DNA from 3 places in the Leuconostoc falkenbergense genome. Region 2 is predicted to be linked to each of the others. Evidence: riboswitches for the same ligand, from Rfam matches in the RefSeq annotation. Region 2 holds a riboswitch; each other region holds the start of a gene.
The links. Region 2 has a riboswitch for thiamine pyrophosphate ahead of ACI3ES_RS02500 (transcriptional regulator). Riboswitches for the same ligand answer to the same signal wherever they lie in the genome.
Positions count from the first base shown of each region.

Region 1: it holds a riboswitch for thiamine pyrophosphate, as region 2 does, so the genes downstream of both, tenA (thiaminase II) here and ACI3ES_RS02500 (transcriptional regulator) in region 2, are expected to answer to the same signal.
Region 3: it holds a riboswitch for thiamine pyrophosphate, as region 2 does, so the genes downstream of both, ACI3ES_RS04395 (ECF transporter S component) here and ACI3ES_RS02500 (transcriptional regulator) in region 2, are expected to answer to the same signal.

Region 1 covers NZ_CP174386.1:1,172,513-1,176,789, forward strand. The annotation lists gene ACI3ES_RS05845 (ATP-binding cassette domain-containing protein) at 1-533, opposite strand, end outside; gene ACI3ES_RS05850 (ECF transporter S component) at 551-1,132, opposite strand; TPP riboswitch at 1,254-1,342, opposite strand; TPP riboswitch at 1,462-1,563, shown strand; gene tenA (thiaminase II) at 1,639-2,352, shown strand; gene ACI3ES_RS05860 (ACT domain-containing protein) at 2,530-2,901, opposite strand; gene ACI3ES_RS05865 (hypothetical protein) at 3,336-3,620, opposite strand; gene ACI3ES_RS05870 (DUF2089 family protein) at 3,613-3,891, opposite strand; gene ACI3ES_RS05875 (ATP-binding cassette domain-containing protein) at 4,231-4,277, opposite strand, start outside.
Region 2 covers NZ_CP174386.1:493,000-497,276, forward strand. The annotation lists gene ACI3ES_RS02480 (ATP-binding protein) at 1-534, shown strand, start outside; gene ACI3ES_RS02485 (VWA-like domain-containing protein) at 531-1,688, shown strand; gene ACI3ES_RS02490 (hypothetical protein) at 1,685-1,975, shown strand; gene ACI3ES_RS02495 (hypothetical protein) at 1,972-2,478, shown strand; TPP riboswitch at 2,517-2,605, shown strand; gene ACI3ES_RS02500 (transcriptional regulator) at 2,693-3,253, shown strand; gene thiM (hydroxyethylthiazole kinase) at 3,253-4,029, shown strand; gene thiD (bifunctional hydroxymethylpyrimidine kinase/phosphomethylpyrimidine kinase) at 4,026-4,277, shown strand, end outside.
Region 3 covers NZ_CP174386.1:885,603-889,879, reverse strand. The annotation lists gene ACI3ES_RS04405 (class I SAM-dependent methyltransferase) at 1-426, opposite strand, end outside; gene ACI3ES_RS04400 (DMT family transporter) at 496-1,437, opposite strand; TPP riboswitch at 1,597-1,686, shown strand; gene ACI3ES_RS04395 (ECF transporter S component) at 1,835-2,413, shown strand; gene ACI3ES_RS04390 (thiamine-binding protein) at 2,410-2,703, shown strand; gene ACI3ES_RS04385 (ABC transporter ATP-binding protein) at 2,741-4,114, shown strand; gene ACI3ES_RS04380 (energy-coupling factor transporter transmembrane protein EcfT) at 4,114-4,277, shown strand, end outside.

The DNA.
Region 1 (4,277 bases), 680 kb from region 2:
TCTTTTCGATGCACGGGATCAACCGCTGCAAAAGGTTCATCTAACAAAATGATTTCGGCACCCATAGCTAACGTTTCAGCTAAAGCCACTTTTTGCAATTCCCCACCTGATAGATGAGCTAAATCACTATGTCTCAGTGATTCAATACCGACTTCAATTAATGCTTCATTGATTCGTGTATCTATTTCTTGTTTTGATAGAGACAAATTTTCAAGTGAAAAAATTAATTCATCTTCCACACGATCCATTGCGAACTGTTGATCGGGATGTTGAAATAACATAGCTACTTTTCTCGATCGAAAATTGGCTTTAATTGTTGCGATATTATGTTTATTTAATAAAACTGTTTGTGACAATTCACCACCATACTTGGGATACAAACCCGCCAGAGCAGTCATCAATGTAGACTTCCCACAACCTGATTCACCAACTAATAAAATAAATTGTCCCGGTTGGATGGATAGCGTAATATCTTTTAAAATTAATTGGTCATCAATCTTAATATCTAAATGGCTAGTTTTTAAAATCGTCATTGTTGGTCATCCTAACGTCACTTTTTTAATAACTTAGACTTTTCTAATAGATTAACAATCCAATAAACTAGTAGGCCAGCAAAAAAAGCAATTGAAATCCACCGTACAATGAACAATCCGATTAACATACTAATTCCAAACTGAAGATAGCCATCATGGAACAATGACCATATAAAAGTCACAATAGTTCCTGTAAGGGTCGACAAAATTAAACCTGTTTTCCAATTTTTATAGCCTGTTAATGTGAAACCTAACTCTGATCCGATTCCTTGAATAAAACCAGAAATTAAAGTCGCTACACCCCAGTAACCTCCCAAAAGTGCTTCTCCTGTCGCACCTAGTAATTCACCAATTAATCCAGCCCCCATCCTTCTCAATAGATAGCTGGAAAGTGGCGCTGCCATCATCCAAGGACCAATTGTAATCGCAATTGTGTATTGATGTAATCCGAGTGGGACCAAAACAGCATCTAAAGCTGTGTATATTGGATCCATAATGAAATAAATGACACCAAAAGCAATACCTATTAATGCCATTAATATCACTTCTCGCAACGACCACCTAACCTTTGATTCAGATGAGATTTCTAACTGTTCCATAAACATATTCTCCTTTTGATTGAGGTCGTAAGTTTTGATAATATACCGTTTTAGTAATAAGTGATCATAGAAAAAACCACCAACCACAAAAGAGACTAGTGATTGATGGCATCAAAAAATGTCTTAATCTAACTTATCTTCCTTCGCAGGTATTAACCTGACAGGTTCAATGGGTATAATCTCAACCTTACGGTACCCCAGATAAAATATTAAACTACGTGAAAAAGTATAACTCATTGTTTTCAAAAATGCAATGCACTGACTCCTATTTTTTTAATGTTTGTAATTATTTTGTAGTAGTGTTATTCTTAATTCATAAAATATTATATGTTGTCCACTAGGGGTGCCTTCTTGGCTGAGATGATGTTTACATCAGTCCCTTCGAACCTGATCTAGTCAACACTAGCGTAGGAAAGTGGCATTCTTTTATTTAATAAAGATGCTCTTTTTGCGCTCTTAACAAAGCGCTTTTTTTGTTGACTAAAAACCAATTATTAGGAGATATTATGTTGTTTTCAGAAGAATTACGTGCTCATGCACAACCAATTATGACTGCTATTCATGAACACCCATTTGTCCGTGGTATTGCGACAGGATACGTACCACGAGAAGCTTTAATTTTTTATGTTGAACAAGATTTTCAATATTTGAGTGAATTTATTAAAATTTATGCCACTGCAATTACAAAACTAACTGACCGTACTGAAATAAAATTTTTTGCGAATGCAATTGATTTTATTTTGAATAGCGAAATTCATCCACACCACGTCTTTTGCGATGTGGCCGGCGTTCAATATGAAATGTTACAACATGCAACACCAGCACCAAAAGCATATCTATATGAATTACATATGTATCGTGCAGCTGATACAGGTTTACTGCTGAATATTCTCGCTGCTTTTCAAGCTTGTCCTTGGACGTACCATGAAATTGCCAACAAGCAAGTTCAAGAAAAGGCTAATAATCAAGCTAATCCTTTTAAAGGATGGATTGATTTCTATGCTAAAACGGATGATGATTCTCAGACCACAGTCTCTGATCAAATTTTCGATTGGATTGATCGTCTGGCATCAGATGCAACATCATTACAACGTGAAGAAGCTATGCAATTTTTCTTAAAAAGTTGTGAACTCGAATGGCAGTTTTGGGAGCAAGCTTTTTACCAACAAGATTGGAAATTTAAGAAAACCATTAGCTCTGCAACATTGAAACATATTTAGTATAAAAAATTGAACTTAGTGATTCAGGCTAATGAAGTAAAATATGACTATTTTGTAACAAGTGTCAAACATTTTCACCAATTAGGCCTTTTTCAAATATTCATTTTTTAAGCACAAACAAAAAGACACATTGCCGTGCCCATTTAGTTTAACAATTATAATTGATTTTTTTCAATCTTACTCATGACGAATAACAAAATCATTGTTATTCAGCTCTCGTACCGCTTTATGCACTTTATCTGTCTTAACCAAAATATAGTCTGTATTAAATGTTGATAGTGCAAAAATGCTTATATTTTCTTTTGCCAAAACCCCTGATATTTTTGCCAAAATACCGATTAAACTAAAGTCCAGTACGCCTTCAATTTTAAACATTTGCCAGCCATCTTCTCTGTTCACTGTTTCTGCAGGCACTTGTGAAGTAGGCGCTACTACAGATATTTCATCAGCTGTAATACTGATATTCAAAGGATTTATAGATAAATTAACCTCCTGTAAATTATCCACCTGAAATACCGTTAATGGTTCCTTTAGTAATAATAATTCCATTTGTTTATTCTCCTAGATTATTTTTAAAATAAAAAGGCAGTGGGAGCTCTTCAATGACCTAATGAGCTCTCACATGCCTGCCACCCGGTGGTGGTAATATATTTATTTTACATAATTATAATATATAAAAAGAATACACACAATTTTTTAATCTTCAGGGCAATTCAATTTAGTGTTTATTTGATGAGCTAGATTCACTTGATGCGCTACTGCTTGTTTTTGTTGGGTTGATCACAATAGTTGTTGTACTCCGATTACGCAACGCATGAATATAAAAGCTCATAATTATGATGATTATGAATAAAGCTGCAATGACTAGATACAATATATTCTTTTTCTCAAGTTTTTTTGGTTTTTCAGACATATTTTTTCTCTCATATCGTGTTGTTAATATATCCATTCTATCATAGCCATTTTTGATAATTATTTTGAAATCAACTCAAATCTTTGGCTTTCATTTTATCCAACTCTTTTTGAGTTTTCTTTTTTCTACTTTCGATACTTTCTATCCAAATACCATTAATAACTGCTTCGCCGACGATTAAAACGGTAAACAACCCTAAAATGTTCTGACCATTTTTGTAAATCATTAACCAAATCATAAAAATCAAATAAGCTATACCCGGTAAAGCACCAAACCATTTTGGAAGGAAACGATCAAGTAAATACAAACCGCCAGCTATTAAACATCCATAAAAAACACCCATAAATTCACTCATCTTTTTCCTCCTGATAATCTGCAAGAATCTTTTTTGCTAAATTTAATGGCAATTCATCATTAATTACCATTTCCATTATTTTAGTTTCAAACGAACTTTTGCCCTGTTGTTCAATTAAATCAATATGTTGAATAATTTTATTCAATCGGACACGTACCGTTGGATAACTAACCTGATAAATTTTGGCTAATTCTTTTAAGGAACCTGAAGCCTTGACTAATTGTTTAACGAACTCTTGATCTTCACGTTCTAGTTTTAAAAACCAATCCATAAACAACGCCTCTCTTTAATATTATTTATTTTATATTAACATTGTTAAACATTTAATGCAATTAATTTTAAATATATTTTTGTTACCTGCTAGGACTGCCCCAACACTGCCTATTTTTCAATTGACGATAACATGATAAAAAGCATGTTTTCACACATGCTTTTTAAAGACTATAAACTTTGATACCGCTTATGATTACTGTTCAAATGCTTATCCTGATACAACTGTTTCTTTTGAAACTAATAAAGCCAATAAAACGAAAACATCCTGCTTATCCATATTTTGATTCAAATTAACTTATTTTTTCAATAAAAAAACATGTTCCCATGTTTCAAAAAATTACAAGGCTATCAAATTCAGATCAAATTGTTTTAACTGGTCAGAAT
Region 2 (4,277 bases):
AGGTTTATCGCTGAAAATGCTAGTTTGTTGTATCCTGACGTGCGTGAAGTTGATTTGAATCCAACCCCACGTGCTTGGCAACGTGTGTCGGATGATCTTTTTGAATTGCTTAGGCTATCTAATCGTCAGCAAGAAGATTTGTTATTTGATATTGTGGCGGGTGATTTAGGTCAAGTAGTGGCAACACAATTTGTTCGATTTGTACGCGAACAAACGCCTAGCTTAACTGCCGAAGAAGTCTTTGACTCAAAACCAGACGGACCTAAAGTACCTTTAACCATTCGTTCCAAATTTGAAAGCTATTCAGAAATTCAAAAAATGACAGTGATGAAAACATTGTTATTGACGGCAGATATGACACACGATAATAACGCTGCACGTTTTAGTGAATTACTACAATTGCTGGCACCAGATGGTCAATATGCACTGGTTAAGCAAATGACAAATGCTCCAATTTTAGATGATTTGTACAATTCAGAAGAACACTATGCAAACGTGTTGTATCAACAAATTATGGACATTGCGACCAGATGATAACAAAGGATGAAACGGATAATTTAATATTAGGTGGTATTAAAACCTTACTCGATGTTTCACCACTATATGGCAACATTGTCATGAATTTAACCCGCGAAATGAACCTGTTAGCACCGCATCCTTTGGCATTAAAATGGCAAAATCATCGTTGGTACTTAGTAATCAATCCAGCACGTTTAACGGAAAATTTCAGCACGTATAATCAGATTGCTGCTGCATTGGCACATGAATCACTGCATGTTATTTGGGAACACCCAGTTCGCTATGCTGCAACGCACCAAGCAAAATCAGTTGTTGATCTAGGGACTGATGTGGCGATTAATCAATATTTACCTAAGGAATTAGGTGAGTTACCAACGGCTGTGACTTTGCAAATGTTGTTTGATGTGTACGGCGAATGGTTTGCGCCTTATCAAGATTCGCAAACTTATATTGATTTAATCAGTCGTTTTGAAGATGATGTGCCTGCTCATGGTGACGTCGACGGCCACGGTGATTGGGCGAGTGTTGGCGATGAGTCTGATGAGGCTAAATCGGCACTTGAACAAGTCATTCGGCAAGCCAATGAAGATGCACAAAAATCTGGGCGAGGTCACTTGGCTAGTGCTGTCATACAACAGATTTCCGCGGTGGTGGTGCCTAAAAAAAATTGGCGTCAAATCTTCAAAACAGGGGTAAGCCAAGTACCTAATCAAAAGCAACCATCACGCGCACGATTTAATCGGCGCCAAGCCTATCGAATGGACTTATTTGGTGAAATTAGTACGTACGAAAATGAAATTTTGGTATTTGTCGACAATTCAGCTTCTATTAGTGATAGACTAGTGGGTAAATTCCTAGCCAATGTGATGCAAATAACACAACAATTTGATGCTAAAGTCCGCGTGTTTTCATTTGATACAGCAGTTGAAGTGATTAAAAATATCAATCATTGGCAGCGCCGTGCTGGCGGAGGAACGGCATTTCAAAGTATTTTTGACTATCTAGATAAACAAAAAACACCTCGTGAGACGACAACAGTGATTATCCTAACTGATGGTGACGGTGAAACATCACCGATTATGTCACAGTATCGTCGTGTTTATTGGATACTGCCAGAAGAGCAACAACTCAGTTTGCCTAATCAAATTGGAAAGGTGTTGACCCTATGAAATTAAATCCAACAGATCTGAGTAGTTTTATTGCCAAAGACAATCGGTTCAAAAGAGCTGAAGCATTATTAACTGATCAATGGGAATCACTGTTACTGAGCGAGCCATGGGGCATGACGATGATGACGCGTTCAGATATTGTCTATGCAAAAGCATTAGTTGCATCAGATGCTATGACACCCACAGTTGATCTGACAACGTTTAAAGGCGTCCAACAGTTTATTCAGCGTAATGCAGTTCGGCTTTCACCAGATGTCGTCACAATGTTAAAGGAGCCATTCTTATGAAAATTAATCTTGTACTTGCACCAGAACAGTCAGTTTCAGAATTATTAGCACTTCAAACAGCGAATCCAGACAACGTGTTTTACCTCGGCAAGGTATCACAATTGGCGGGTTCGAATGTTTTGATTTTGGATGCGCCAGAAATTGTCCAACAATTTCAACGGCCATTAGGCTTTGATAGTCGTTATATTAATGGTCAATTAACTGGCCGTGTGATTCATCAAATTGCCTTTCAGGCTAAAGATGATAATGATAAACTAATTGGTAAGTTAGTAAATGTTGCCGGTGTTGTGGCTCAAAATGATAATGGTAAAGCAGATTATATGTTGTGGACTTTTTGGCAAAATCACAGTCAATTAGCTGATTTTTTGAAAAGTACACAGTATCAGCAAATGATTAATTTGATGAAAAATCCCTACACAACGACTTACCAACGTGTTACAAGTGATTCGCAATTGTCACTGAAACATCAAATGAGAGATGTTGATCCTGAATGGTGGGGTTGATTATCTGGTGACATTCGTTTACACTTATCTTGAAATGAATAAAATATCTGGGGTGCCGATTGGCTGAGAAATACCCATTGAACCTGATGACGTTAGTACGTACGCAGGGAGATATGTTGCATAAGCTAGTGTTTTTTAAATGTTGATTACTGGCCGTGAACGCATCTTCTTGGAGTGGGTTCGCGGCCTTTTTGTGTCCTATTATGGAGAAAACATGACCTCATTACAAACAATTAGAGAACAGTTTATGCCTCAAATAATGGCTGAGCCTTTCGTGAAAGCAATTGGTAATAACTCATTAACCAAGCATCAAGCCGATTATTATACGGCTCAAGATGCCAGTTATATCGAAGCTTTTATGCCTATCGTTGATCAAATTGATGAATCATTACATTTAACCAGACCGACAAGCGATGATGAGGGACAAGCACATCTTAGTCTAGTGGATGCTGTTGCCTCAAAGCCTTTAGATTTGGTTGGGCAATCCTATGTTAATCATATGCGTGCAGCAGCTCAAAAAGGTGCTATGTCAGCAATCATGGCAACCTTACCTTGTGTGGAATCCTATTACTTTATAGCTAAAGCACTGGCACATCAAACAAACAATGGTTGGCAGCAATATTATGCCAGTAAACAATACCATGATTTGGTAACCTATTACTGGCAGATTGTTGACCATTCAGACAGTCGACTAGATGTCGCTATTTTTGAAAAATCGTATCAATTTGAACTAAAATTTTGGCGGAATGCCTATGAAAAAGGGAGTCAATACTAATGACAATTAAAAATGTACGGACACAATCACCGCTTGTTCTGACCTATGCTAACTTTGTTACCCCACAATTCGTAGCCAATGTAGTGAATGTTATTGGTGGTTCGCCGCTTATGAGTCGCGAAGTTAGTGAATTTAATGATTTATGTCAAATTGCACATGCCGTTGTCATTAATATTGGTACGCTTAAGGCCAATGAATTATCAGATATTGTAACGCTCTCAAAGGTCGCTACTAACTTAGATAAACCTGTTATCTTGGATCCAGTTGCTGTTGCAGTACCTTTTCGTAGTAAGGCCGTGCAGACTTTGATGCGAGAAGGGCATGTTGATATTATTCGAGGTAACGCAGCGGAAATCGCGTGGTTTGCCGATATTGATTTTGACAGCCAAGGCATTGACGCCACTGGTAGTGGTGATGTAATTGCCATCGCACAATTAGCAGCAGAAAAGACTGGTGCCATAATTGCATTAAGTGGTGCCAAAGATGTTATTAGCGATGGGCATCAAACTGCCGTCATTGAGACAGACGTGCCATTATTATCAACTAATGTGGGAACTGGTGATGCATTATCGTCCATGATTGGTGCTTTTGTGGCTGAATCACTCACTATGGAAAATGTCATGTACACGATGGCAACGTTTAAGTTAGCTGGCCTCAAAGCCAGCCATCAAATCACGACACCAGGTTTTTATAGTATGCAATTGCTAGATGAACTTGCTGCAATTACAAGTGAGGAAGTAGCGACATTTATGACTGAAAGTGTGCAATACTTATGAGCAATGAAACACCACAAGTATTAACAATCGCTGGTGCTGATAGTAGTGGCGGTGCTGGTATTAGCGCTGATTTAAAGACATTTGCTGCACAGGGTGTTTATGGTGCTAATGTGTTTGTCGCTTTAACAGCGCAAAATACATTGGGTGTTCAAGATGTTTTGATGACACCACCTGATATGATTTGGTCACAAATGCAATCAATCGCTGATGATTTAGCTATCAAAGCAACCAAAACTGGTATGCTCGGA
Region 3 (4,277 bases), 390 kb from region 2:
TATAATCAAATAGTGATTGTTGTTTAACCATGATCTGACAACATTCTCATCAGTATTTGGTTGTAAAATCAAAGTATTGTACTGATGATTTTTTGACTGACCAGCTGACAAAATGTCTTGAATCAAAATCCCACCCATGCCAGCAATTACAACCGTGTCAACCTTATCAGCTATGTCAATGGCAGCTAAACCATTCGCTAATCGCGCCTCAAGTTTGCCATTCAGATGTCGTTTGTTAATTTCATGTTGAACATTTTCAAACGGCCCTTGAGCGACTTCACCAGCTATGGCATGCTGGACATGATTGTTCAAGATTAAATGTGCGGGTAAATAGGCATGATCTGAACCTATATCAGCAATTATTGCGCCTTGTGGCACATGTTTAGCCACCGCTTCAAGGCGTGGCGAAAGATGAATACTATCCATAATGTTCCCTAAAAAAATTTTTTTACTCCTATCAGTATAGCAAAAAAGCCAGCTACGCGCTGACTTTCCTTATCCAAATTTTATCAATAACACACCAATTGCCATCGCCATAATACCAAATATTTGAGCCCTTGTGACTTGTCTTTGCGGTGAACGCCACCAACCAAATTGTGTAACAGCCATTGATCCAACGATTGAACCAAATAAGCCCAAAGTAACTGTTACCCCCGTACCAAGTTGTGGGACTAAATAGGCGGCTGCAAAAACAAATGCAGCACCTAATACACCGCCAATGAACAACCAAAACGGCTGCCCATTCGCATGAAATTCTTTTGGCAAAAAGGACTTATCACGAATAATCACAACCAGAAGAATCAAGATTGTGCCTGTCAAAAAAGAAAACACCGAGGCTCCGACTGAGGAATGCATTAATTGGCCAAAGTGGCCATTAATGGCTTGTTGAATAGCTGAAATAGCACCTGCCACTATCCCCCACAAACGCCATAAATTCAACGTAACGGCATTTTCATGATCTTTGTCGCTTTTTTCTTCAATTTTAGCAACCCCACGGCTGGCCAACACAACAGCAATGTAAATACCTAAGAATAAAATCAAAATTCCCATAGACTTAAGCCATGTCAAAGGATGCTGCTGTGCCCCAAAAAGCCCAAAGATATCAATCACTTCTCCCATCAAAACTTGACCTAAAATGGGCAAAATAATCGTTTGAATTGCCCCTAATTTGGGAAACATTAAAATGTTAGATGTTAAAAAGAAGACACCCAAAATTCCGCCCAACCAAATCCACCACGGGTTATGCGATAAAACAGTGCCAATAGGAACAATGTGTTGATTGGTCCCCAAAAAGACGGCGATCAGAAATATTGTCCCGACTGAAAATGAAATTAAACTCGACCTAAATGGTGAACGTACCGCTGCACCTAATTTTGCATTAATAGCACTTTGATTAGCTAATAAAAATCCAGCAGCCAATCCAATAAAATAAAGCATCTCAATACTACTCCTAAATATAACTTTTTTAATTTTAACTCATGCGTAATAAGTATACCCATAGGTGCCGTTTTTGCAAGCCAAACGACTTTCATCTATTGCAGGTAAAAATGGATTGTGGTACACTCTGTTTGTGAGATAATCACAAACAATTGAAAACACCAAAGTCTGGGGTGCCGAATGGCTGAGATAATACCCATATAACCTGATCTAGATCGTACTAGCGTAGGGAGATTTACTTGAATATTAATTCTATACAGACACAAGCTACTAATCGTCAGTCTGTTTTAGCATTTGTAATTGATATTATGTCAAAGCCAATCTTCCTATGGAGATTGGCTTTTTGTATGTCTAACCTCATTGCGGTGTTTTCACAACAAATTCGGAGGTGTGCAACATGCATACAAAATGGTCACTACGTGACGTTATCTTTATCGCGCTCATCGCGGTGTTTTTCGGTTTTATTTTCTGGGCTTGGGCATTTGCTTATAACGTCATTGCAGCAATATTAACGCCTATGGGTTTAAGTCCATATGCTAATGATGCAACAATTGGTCCATGGTTAATGGCTGGTCCAATGGCGGGCTACATCATTCGTCGTGCCGGTGCTTCGATTATTGGCGAAACGCTTGCCGGCACAATTGAAATGGTTTTTGGTTCACAATGGGGCGTCATGAACATCGTTGCTGGCGCTATTCAAGGACTGGGAACCGAAATTGGATTTGCTATTTTTGGTTACCGTCGCTGGGATAAAACTAGCTTAACTGCTTCAGTCATTACCGTCACAATTGTAACCTTTGGTTGGGACCTACTTCGTAATGGCTATGCACAATATTCGTTTGGTCTACTAGTTGGTTTGTTTATCACTCGCCTGATTTCATCAGCCATTTTTGCTGGTGTCATTGTTTACTTCACGCAAAAGCTAATTGCTAAATCAGGTATCTTAACAACGCATCAATCAGAGGTGATCTCATGATTTCAAGTATTGCTGTTCAAGTTTTGCCAATGACTGCAAATGAAAACGATGTTATTAAAATCGTTGATCACGTCATCGCTTACATTGATGCTAGTGGTGTTAATTACCAAGTTGGTGCGTTTGAATCAACATTAGAAGGTGATTATGATCAACTGATGTCACTTTTAGCACAATTGCCAAAAGTGGCTGCTGAAATCACAGACATACCTGTAATGGTTTATAGCAAAATCAACATGGCAACCACAAGTGATGTGCTTACAATAGCAAAAAAAACAGATAAATATAAATAAAGCGGTGTTTTCCGCGTACATAGGATATTCTAAACCGATGATTGTTACTCTAGAACATATTAATTTAAGCTACGACAAAACAAAAATATTTAACGACTTGACACTATCCATTCCAGAAAATAGTTTCAATCTTTTAATTGGACCATCAGGTATTGGTAAATCAACATTGTTAAAAATCATTGCCGGTTTATTCCCTCAACTTAAAGGCACTGTTTTGGTTGACAATACCGCCATTAGCCAGTTACCAGCTAATCAGAGAGCACAGCATGTTGGTTTTTTATTTCAAGATCCCGACACACAGTTTGCGATGCCTACCCCTTTTGAGGAATTGACGTTTACACTAGAAAACTTACAAATTCCGGCTGATGAAATAGCTAAACGTGCGACGGCGGCACTTGAATTTGTCGGCATCAAACAACTAGCCGACCAACAGATTGCCACGCTTTCAGGTGGTGAAAAGCAAAAAGTTGCTTTAGCAATAATTGTCGCAATGAAAAGTAAATTGTTGCTATTAGATGAACCTTTCGCCAATGTCGATATAATAGCACGGCAGGAAATTTTAAAAAAAATAAAAACATTGCAGGCTGATGGCGTTACCATTCTTGTGGCAGATCATGATTTTTCAGGTTATCAAGACATTGTAAACAATGTATGGGAAATTCAACATCAAACAATCTCAACACTTGAACATGATCAATTTATGCAACGCATTTCCAAACCACAACATCATATTTTTAAAACAACCAATGAGGGTATTTTTGAACTGACTCATTTTAAATTATCGGCCGAAAAAAGGACATTAATCACTGTTCCCCAACTCTTGATTGGTGCACCTGGCATTACCCTTCTAACTGGCGCAAATGGTAGTGGCAAATCAACTTTATTTAATGCGTTAACTAAATTGAAATCTTTTGATGGGCAGATAACTTATCAATCAAAAAATATTCAAAAATTAAAAGTTGCACAATATGTTCAAAAAGTGGCGCTATTATTTCAAAGTCCCGAGCGCCAGTTTCTTAGAATGACCGTCGATGAAGAATTAGCGTTGAGCTACCAACATAGCCAACATCAATCATTTTGGTCTTCCAAAGTAATTGATCATTATCTCACGCGCCTCAATCTTAATCATTTACGTCAACACATTGTCTATCAACTTTCTGGTGGCCAAAAGAAAAAGCTGCAACTGTTACTGATGTTAATTGTTGGCACGCCCGTTTTGTTGCTTGACGAACCAATTGCTGGACTTGATGTTGCCTCAGTACGTGTAGTCTCTGAAATATTACAAGAAATTTCGGCTCAAGGTAAGCAGCGTTTCATCATTATTAGTCACCAACTGGATGCCTTACTACCAGTCATTAACTACCATCTACACCTTGATCACCAAACATTATACTATCAGGAGCAACTTTAATGAATTCCGGTGTTAAATTCGTCTTTATTTTAATCGTCAGTATTGAATTAACCTTTATATTAAACGCCCGTATTAATTTTATAGTAGCGATCGTTGCTGCAATTTATTTAATGCTATCAAGATTAACATGGCAACGCTATTTATTGCTCGTGCTAATGCCTAT